3 regions of the Butyrivibrio sp. AE2032 genome follow, and region 3 is predicted to be linked to each of the others. Evidence: riboswitches for the same ligand, from Rfam matches in the RefSeq annotation. Region 3 holds a riboswitch; each other region holds the start of a gene.
What was found. A riboswitch is a leader RNA that binds a small molecule or an ion and turns the genes downstream of it on or off. The one in region 3 is predicted to bind thiamine pyrophosphate.

Region 1 (3,283 bases), on a different contig from region 3:
CACAAGTGCAAGGCCGATGACAAGACCTCCGAATGAACCGTGCTTGAACCTGCTGTCGGTTACGCCCAGGATTGCAAGAACGAATATGAATGTGAGGATGAGCTCAATGATGATGCCTGCAGGAATGCTGTCATTTACTCCTGCAAGAGTATTGGCACCCAATCCCCATGAAGCCATCTCTTCCTCGACCTCATCGTATACACCTGTCATGTCGATCTTGCCTGCGAGCGAGAACAGATACTGGAGAAGTCCCGCACCTGAAACGGCACCGAGGATCTGGAATACGACATAACCCCAGAAGTCCTTTATGGAGAGCTTACCTGTGATGAGCATAGCGAGTGAGACTGCAGGGTTGATATGGCAGCCTGAGATGTTGCCGATGGAGTATGCCATCGCGACGATAACGAGACCGAATGCAAGTGCCGTGAGGATATATCCGCCGCCGTTTGCAGCATCACAGCCAACTGCCATCGCAGTACCGCATCCTACGAATACGAGCACGAAAGTACCGATGAACTCGGCTGTATACTTCTGGACCGTAACGACAGTATTGTCGACGTTCGAAGAAGGAATGACCATGTAGAAGATAACGAGAACGACTGCGAGGATCGCAAGGTCTGCAAGAAGGAAAGATCCGTTATATACCATTGAATAAACAAGAGCGCTGTCATAGCCTGAACCTTCTGCATATTCGGAAAAGAAGATAACGCCTGAAGCGACCGATCCGAGCCATCTAACAATATAAGCTAAAACAGTAAATGCGATGATCCTGATGAGCGCTGAGTTCCTGAATCTGTTGAGCGCACTGGACATCTTCATCCTGGATCCGGGCTTAAGAGCTGCAAAGCCCGCAATACCAAGCGCAGTGTATCCGATTGTATAGTCGAGGATAACCTGGAAAGGCGTTACGAGATAACCTCCGATCAGCTGAAGGAGACTGAAGATGAACGAGATGATGAAGCCCCATACCGGTCCGAAAGCGACGCCGTATACGATGATCGGCAGCGTCGATGCGGGAGTAACTGTTCCGCCCATCGGCATCTCGAAAAGTTTCAGCTGCGAAAGCACGAAAGCCAGTGCCAGGCAGATGCCACCCGTGGATATCCTCAGGATATACTCACGGTTGGAATTAAGTGATTGTTTTGACATAAAAACACCTCCGTCACGGTGACTCGGTGGAGTCTGCTGACCAGACAGGTCATGCCTATGACAAGAGGATCGAAAAATTATACTTGGTTCCCTACGCCGGCATTATCCGTCAGGTTCAGCGGGTCGGATCTTAAATCCCTCTCAGCCGTTTTAAGGCTCCCCGTTTTCCGTTTGTCGCGACAAATATACTATAACGTTTTCAGATTTACAAGGTCTGAAAACGCACTATTTCGATATATTGAAAATATCAATTTATTTTGTCTGGCCTTTCTTATCTTTATCACGTGACGAAAGCACTTCCCTGATCATCGGAACTGAAACCCGGAGTGCGATAAAACATGTAACAACACACAGTGCAAGCATCACTGCTCCAATGATCTTGACTCCTAAGGCATAAGCAGGCCACTCTCCGGACTGAGTGAAGAATGCGATTATCCCCAATGAATCTGCCACAGCAGAGAAGAATGCCAGGAATGTCATAAGACCCAATCCGGCCTGGAATCTGCTCTCGCTCTTTCGCTCGGCCCTGTCATCTTCCTCCTGGACTTTCCTTCTCTTATCTTCAACCATACGTGCAGACATTTCATTCAGGGCATCAAGTCCCATGGTTACGCTCTTAATGTCTTCCTCAACATTGAGACGTTCCATCAGATATGAATAGAACTCGTTCTGATGCTGGATATGACTGACAGATGTAAGGATGCTCTTTGTCAGGAAAATATTGATCTTGAGACTGAGTTTTTTGATGTTATCATTGATTTTCTCTGTCTCTTCATCATCAGCATAACGCTTTATATCGCACGGAATAATCGTATATGAAGATGCAAATCTGGCATACCTGAAAAGAGAACAGGAAATATACAGAACGCGGATATACATGGTGAAATAATCATTGACCACTTTATCACTGTGTTTCTTCCCGCAGAAAAACGGTTCATCGGTTTCATTCCCTTTTCCTGTCGGCCAGGCATAATAACCGCAGCCTTCACGCGAGGCGGACCAAATGACATTATCAAACGGACGTCTTGCCAAAGATTCATACTGCGAACTCATCTTATACGATTCTTTGTAGCCGTTCGAAAGATAGTATGCTGTTCTCAGAGCATCCTCGCTGTATTCATACTCCTCATCATAATCAAATACAACGCAGGAGAACAGATGCGCCTTGTCGGGAACATTTCTGCGCAATCCCTCCGGGCGCGGTTCGTCATCCCAAAATATATTTCTTCTCTGAGATATAAAACTGATCTTATCATAAAGCGGATCCAAAAGATCACAGACCCAGTTGCCGAGCAGACGTGCCTTTTCTCCCACAATATAAAGAGGCTTTCCATCATCTGTCCGTTTAGGCTCACCATCTATCTCATACAGCAATTTGAACCTGTTGAATTCCTTGAACAGATACTGAAAATAGCAGAGCGTCCTGCTCATGAATTTCTCATCATCATCTATCGTATAGCCTTCACCTTCATGAACGAGTTTTTGCAAAGAAACCTCATACCATAAAAGACCTATTCCTGTACGGAAGATATACAGACCGGCATCGTTTATATCAATCAGGATATTGGGATACGGCATATCAGTATCTTTACTGGCACCGATCATCAATATTCTTTTGGGGTCAGAAGCCAGTTTTGTATTTTGCCAGTATAGCCCCATCCGCTTTTCTATATCCTTATTCCAGGCAGATCCTTTCTCCGGATCAAACTCACGAATAATGTGGTAGTAGACATCGGTCTCAACCTTCTTACCGTTTTTATCAAATTTCGGAATGACAGGCGCAGGCTCCCAACCGATCCCGGCAAGTTTACTGTTTGCTTCATTTATCTCTTTTTCAAAATCAAAGTCTTCATCTTTGAATTCAAAAGGAACAACATAACGCAATCTGTATTGGTTTACCGAGTATTCTTCCATGCTCCACCGTCCTGACTTTTATGTCTAGATATTAGCACAGGCAAGGGGCAAATCAAATGTGAAGGAAACGCTAGCTGTACTTTTTCGACGGGCGCTTGATCAGCAGCAGAATGAACATCGCAACAGCAGTCGTGCCGAGACTTATCGGGTAGACAGTCATGATGCACTTAAACGTGTGGAACTGAGTGAACACAGAGTATATCCACACGAGTCTTATTCC
Region 2 (3,283 bases), on a different contig from region 3:
TTCGGCCGCATATGGGGATACGAGGGTTGTCTCAAAATTGGGGCAACCCTTTTGAGTTATTTATCTGATTAAAGACAAAATCATGATAAAATATGAAATCGCAAAGAGGCTGATTATGATGGACATTCGATATCTTCCTTTGTGCATTGATAAGAGGGAGATCTGACATGAATTTGCGCAGAGTTTTTGTGAGCATGGCTGCAATCTTGATGGCAGGATTACTGTCATTTTCGGCATTCCCAAAAACTCTCCTGGCAGGATCAGACACAAATGACAAATCCGGCAAAGCGATCAGGAGCGGAACGGCCTATATTTCCGGCGCGATGGAAAGCAATATCTATTTCGGAAACTACTGGCAGTCTGTCAGGAATGAAGATGCGACAGACAGCAACATGGAGCCCGTCAAGTGGAGAGTTCTCGCAAACGACGGCAACCTTTTCGTCGTATCGGATCAGAACCTTGATTGCGTCGCATATAATTCATCAGCCGAAACAGTCACCTGGGAAGAATGTTCCTTGAGAAAGTGGCTCAACAGCAAATTCATTGATAAGGCCTTCACCGCACAGGAGCAGGGCGCTGTACTTGAATCCCTCGTCGTAAATGAGGACGGCGCGAAGGGCTCTGAAGCAGGTGCCGATACTTATGACAAGATCTATCTTTTATCCATTTATGAAGTGATCGATCCGGACCTGGGATTCCCCACTGACTGGAAGGACGAGGGCGGCACGCGCGTCGCGCTTAACACCGAATACACCAAGAGCAAGGATGCCCTGACCGGCAACGACATGTCAGGCGCGTGGTGGCTCAGGACGCCCGGTGACGCCAATAATGCGGCGAATGTTTTTAATTCCGGCAAAGTTTTCGTAAGAGGCGGCAACGTTACTAACTATATTTTCGCAGTGCGTCCCGCAATGAATATCGACACTTCAAAAGTGCTTTTCACATCACCTGCCGAGGGAGGCAAAACTTCAGGCGTGCCAGGTGCAGACGCAGTGAAAGAAGTCGGTTCTTATACCGGCAGTGATTGGAAACTTACTGTAAAGGATGATACCAGACCTGTTTTCGAAGCTTCCGTTTCGGGTCCTGTGACGATCCTCAAAGACGGTGCTGTAAAGCTCAGTTACACAGGCGCTAAGGCAGGCGCGAATGAATTTGTCTCTGTGATGATCGAAGATGCGGAAGGCACCGTTCTTTACTATGGAAATATCGTCGACAACAGATCTAGCGACGCAGCGGATTCAGGCAAAGCGATACTTAATGTCCCGGCAGATCTGACACCCGGAAACTACAAGATCTTAGTCTTTTCCGAACAGTGTAACGGCGATTTTAAGACGGATCTGGCAAGCAATATCGTATCGCTCGACATCACCATTTCGAAGTATAAGACAGCAGACAGAAATCTCTGCATCGGGATCGGCGCTGCAATTGTTGCAGCAACATGCGTTGCCGTATTTATTGCTGTAAGAAAAAAGAGGCACGCTTAATAACGCTATATATTCCTGAGGCCATTTTTGCGTTTTTTTATGTATTGAAATCCCATGACTATAGAACTATAATGTGCATACTTTAATTACGTGTCCAATGGAATACGTGTTAACGATACAATGGGGAGCTTGTGTGACAGGCTGAGAACAGAATCATATTCTGGACCCTTAAACCTGATTTGGATAATGCCAACGGAGGGAAAAATTATGAAAAATAATATCAGTTAGCAGATATATCTTGAGCAGATATATCTGTTTTTTTATTTTTATTTCACAGGAGGAAAAGAAAAATGTTAGGTTCTTGTTTGGAAAATGTGCGCAAGTCAGTACCTTTGGTACACAACATTACCAATTATGTAACAGTCAACGATGTGGCAAATATATTGCTTGCATGCGGAGGAAGTCCCATCATGTCGGATGAACCCCTTGATGTTGAAGACATTACTTCCATCTGCGGCGGTCTGAATATCAATATCGGAACTCTTAATCAGAGCAGCATTAAAGGAATGTTCCTTGCAGGAAAAAAGGCAAATGAATTGGGGCATAAGGTGTTGCTCGATCCGGTAGGAGCAGGTGCATCTGCTCTCCGTACAGACACAGCGGTAAAACTCATGGACGAGATCAGGTTTACCGTCATCAGAGGAAATATCTCTGAGATCAAGACGCTCGCACTCGGAAGCGGAACCACAAAGGGTGTTGATGCGGATGTGGCTGATGCGGTAACCGAAGAAACGCTGGAGCAGTCAGTAGCATTTGTTAAGAGCTTTGCGAAAAACACCGGATCGATCGTTGCTGTCACAGGTGCTATCGATCTCGTAAGCGACAGTGAGAGATGCTACGTGATCAGAAACGGCCGTCCTGAGATGGGAAAGATCACGGGTACGGGCTGTCAGCTCTCCGGCATGATGACCGCATTCATCGTTGCAAATCCGGGCAACGAGTTAGAGGCAGCAGCAGCGTCTGTCTGCGCAATGGGTCTTGCAGGCGAGATCGGATGGTCAAAGATGCAGCCCGGTGACGGCAACTCAACATACCGTAACCGCATAATTGATGCGATCTACAACATGGATAGTGACACTCTTGAAAAGGGAGCAAAGTATGAAGTGCGATAAGAAAGATCTTTTGCTCTATGCTGTAACCGACCGCCACTGGCTTAACGGCAGAACTCTTTATGAAGTGGTAAAGGAGAGCCTCGACGGCGGCGTTACCTTCGTTCAGTTACGTGAGAAGACACTCGATGAGGAGACCTTTCTGGAGGAAGCGAAAGAACTTCAGAAGCTCTGCAGGGAATATAACGTGCCTTTCGTCATCAATGACAATGTCGATATCGCTGCCGCAATGGACGCTGACGGAGTTCATGTCGGACAGAGCGACATGGAGGCAGGTGATGTCCGTGCAAAGCTCGGACCCGACAAGATCATCGGAGTATCTGCAGGAACCGTTGAGGAAGCGATCCTCGCGGAAAAGAGAGGCGCCGACTATCTCGGCGTAGGAGCGGTCTTTCCGACTGGTTCGAAGGATGACGCCATAGATGTTCCTCACGAGACTCTTAAGGCTATCTGCGAAGCTGTTTCGATCCCCGTAATCGCTATCGGAGGCATCTCTCAGCAGAATGTATCTGAACTTGCGGGAAGCGGCATCTGCGGGATTGCAGTTATCAGTGCGATATATGCGCAGAAAGATATAAAGAAAGCTGCTGAAGACTTAAAGGCAGCTACTGTAAAGATGGTAGAGTCCAAATGATAAAAGGCGTCATTTTCGACATAGACGGAGTGCTTCTCGATTCACTGGGAATCTGG
Region 3 (3,283 bases):
GCGTTGGCTGCTGCGTGAACCAGGAAGGGAATGGTCAGAATCTTGTACCTGTGATAGCTGTAGGTAATGAGAAGCCCCATGAGAAAACCGTAGAGCATCTGTACCGGATTTAGATGATAGATACCAAAGAGAGCTGCAGTAAGTATAATCGCTATTGCAGCTTTTTTCGTGTATTTAAGGACCAGATTGTAGATACAGTATCTGAAAATAAGCTCCTCAATCAGGGGAGTTGCGAAGCAGTAAAGGGCAATGAGAACCCAGATGGAATCTGATACGTAAAATAGGCCCTGACTGGCCTCTTCAAAAGAGGAAACCCTAGTAAGGCCTGTGACATTGAATATAAGGGTCAGGATAAAGGCTGCCAGAGCCCCAATTCCTGTCCAGATAAGGAACTCATACCATTTGATTTTCATAAGAATAGTTCCCCAAGAGTTTCAACTGTTTCAGTAATATAGTCGGCCCCAGCTTCTTCCATCTCTTCACGACTTCCATAACCATATAGAACGCCAACGCAGGGCATTCCGAAGCTGTGAGCGCCTTCTACGTCGTAGCAACGATCCCCGATCATTATGGACAGTTCCTTAACTTCCGGAAGCCCTCGCTCAAGCGCCAACTCGCTAAGCTGCTTTATCACCTCTTCAATGACTTCAGACTTCTTGGATCTGGTGCCATCCAGCTCACAGCCAACCACCACATCAAAGTATTTATCGATATCAAAGTGGCCTAAAACCCTGTGGATCAGCACAATGGGCTTGCTGGAGGCGATGGCTAAAACGTAACCCGCTTCCTTTAGCTCTTTTAACAGGTTATCCATCCCTGGATATACGCTGTTCTCAAAGATTCCGGTCTTATTGTAATACTCTCTGAAATATCCGATGGCTTCCCAGGCCTGCTCCTCAGAAAAGCCGTATCTTTCCATAAAACTCTTGTCCAGAGGAGGACCTACAAACAGCCGAAGCCGCTCAGAGTCTGCTTCTTCGATATTATATCTGGAAAGCGCTATCTGTGCGGCATTCATGATCCCAGGGCCGGAATCAGTCACTGTACCGTCAAGATCAAACAAAAGAAATCTGTATTTATCCATAAAACCTCCAAAAACTCTATTGACAACCCCGGGGTATAAGTGTTTAATGATTCTTGAACATAATAAAACCGCTAGGGGAGCTATGCTGAGAGTGTACGTGCATCGCACGTCTAACCCTTTTTACCTGACCCGGATAATGCCGGCGTAGGGAAGCACATTTATATGCCATTATACATACTTTTAGGCATGTAGTGAATATGCAAAAGTTAACCTCCCCAGATGTCGGTGACATAAAGGGAGGATTTTTTATGCAGTTATTCTTGGAAAAGGTCGTTGAAGACGGCTACACATCGTACAATATCACCAGAGGTGGATATGTTCTAGCTATCATCCTCGCAATCATCGCTTTTGCTGTTGTAAGTTACTTTATGAACGCAGACGGAAAGTTCAAGATGAGTGTAAAGCAGCTTACTTTTTCAGCTCTTTGCCTGGCGCTTGCTTTTGTTCTTTCAAACATTAAGCTTTTCAAGCTTCCTATGGGCGGCTCAGTAACAGTATTCAGCATGTTCTTTGTTACTTATATCGGATATCTCTACGGACCTAGAGTTAGTCTTTCCGCAGCCTTTGCCTACGGACTTCTCCAGCTGATCGTAGATCCATATATCATCAGCGTTCCACAGCTTCTTTGTGATTACATCCTTGCATTTGGCGCTCTTGGAGTAGCAGGATTCTTCTACAACAGCCGCTACGGAATGTTCAAGGGCTATCTTGCAGGTATCTTCGGAAGATTCCTTTTCTCAACCCTCTCCGGAGTTATCTTCTTTGCAGATTACGCTCCCGAAGGAATGCACCCTCTTGCTTATTCAGCAGCCTACAACGGTAGCTACATCGCAGCAGAAGGCGCTCTCACAGTAGTAGTACTTCTTGTACCTGCAGTTCGCGCAGCACTTAACCGCATCAAGGTTGAGGCCAATGAAAAGAGCCTTAAGAAGCAGGTTTCCTTAAGCTGATAGGTGGGGAAGGTTCTGTTGACAGATGCAGCCATACCTTCAAAAATACTTGTTTGCTCCTGCGTTGTGATTTTCTAGAACTCAAAAAACAGCAAGTGCCTCATTTCGACGTTGCTCATAGCAATCGGCACTTGCTGTTATTTTTCGTTCTGAAAATCATCGCCTCGTGCGAGAACTGCGCATTTTCAAAGATATGGCTGCATCTGCCAACAGAACCTTCCCCGCTGACTCGCACAAAAAAGCTGCCACACAATTAAGTGTGACAGCTTATTTTTATAGGATCTGCATACCGTGCTTGGTAGCTTCTTCAACCATGTCTTCTGGCCAGATGGAGCACTGTACCTCTCCAATGTGGGCCTTGCGCAGGAAGAACATGCAAATTCTGGACTGTCCGATTCCACCACCGATGGTGTAAGGAAGCTCCTTGTCAAGGATTGCCTTCTGGAATGGAAGCTCAGCTCTTTCAGTGCATCCGGCCTTCTCAAGCTGTTCCTTGAGGGAATTCTCGTCTACTCTGATACCCATGCTGGAAAGCTCAAGAGCGATGTCAAGAACAGGGTAGTATACGATGATGTCGGCATTGAGCTGCCAGTCATCATAGTCTGGTGCACGTCCGTCGTGCTTTTCACCGGAAGCAAGCTCATCACCGATTTGCATGATGCAGACAGCCTTCTTAGCCTTGGCAATGAAGTATTCGCGCTCCTTTGGAGTGTTATCCGGGAACATGTCCTCAAGTTCCTGAGTTGTGATAAAGAAGATATCCTCAGGAAGGATCTCCTCGATGTAATCATACTGGATGGACATGAACTTCTCGGTCTTGCGAAGAACCTTATATACGTTCCTTACTGTGTCCTTAAGGAAATCAATGTTCCTGTCCTCTTTATTTATAACCTTCTCCCAGTCCCACTGATCAACGAAGATAGAGTGGATATTATCGGGAACTTCATCTCTGCGAACGGCATTCATATCAGTGTAAAGGCCCTCGCCTACATTGAAGCCGTATTTCTTAAGCGCATATCTCTTCCATTTAGCAAGAGAGTGTACGATCTCAGCAGGCCTTCCGTTCTCATTGAGAATATCAAAGGCAACGGGACGCTCAACGCCGTTAAGATTGTCGTTAAGACCTGACTCAGGAGTTACAAACAAGGGAGCGGTTACACGCTGCAGATTAAGCCTTGTTGCAAGCATTCCCTGAAAGAAGTCCTTAACGGTCTTGATGCCCACCTGAGTGTCGTGGAGATCAAGCGCA

Region 1: linked by a shared signal. The riboswitch ahead of BO18_RS36315 (MIP family channel protein) and the one ahead of BO18_RS03580 (energy-coupled thiamine transporter ThiT) in region 3 are both predicted to bind thiamine pyrophosphate.
Region 2: linked by a shared signal. The riboswitch ahead of thiM (hydroxyethylthiazole kinase) and the one ahead of BO18_RS03580 (energy-coupled thiamine transporter ThiT) in region 3 are both predicted to bind thiamine pyrophosphate.

The regions. Positions count from the first base shown of each region.
Region 1 covers NZ_JNLF01000005.1:451,662-454,944, forward strand. The annotation lists gene BO18_RS36315 (MIP family channel protein) at 1-1,149, opposite strand, end outside; TPP riboswitch at 1,221-1,322, opposite strand; gene BO18_RS19710 (hypothetical protein) at 1,402-3,063, opposite strand; gene BO18_RS19715 (MATE family efflux transporter) at 3,134-3,283, opposite strand, start outside.
Region 2 covers NZ_JNLF01000005.1:2,200,286-2,203,568, forward strand. The annotation lists gene BO18_RS27430 (DUF6273 domain-containing protein) at 168-1,484, shown strand; TPP riboswitch at 1,597-1,702, shown strand; gene thiM (hydroxyethylthiazole kinase) at 1,775-2,596, shown strand; gene thiE (thiamine phosphate synthase) at 2,583-3,227, shown strand; gene BO18_RS27445 (HAD family hydrolase) at 3,224-3,283, shown strand, end outside.
Region 3 covers NZ_JNLF01000003.1:428,892-432,174, reverse strand. The annotation lists gene BO18_RS03590 (CPBP family intramembrane glutamic endopeptidase) at 1-413, opposite strand, end outside; gene BO18_RS03585 (HAD hydrolase-like protein) at 410-1,084, opposite strand; TPP riboswitch at 1,148-1,252, shown strand; gene BO18_RS03580 (energy-coupled thiamine transporter ThiT) at 1,333-2,034, shown strand; gene asnA (aspartate--ammonia ligase) at 2,308-3,283, opposite strand, start outside.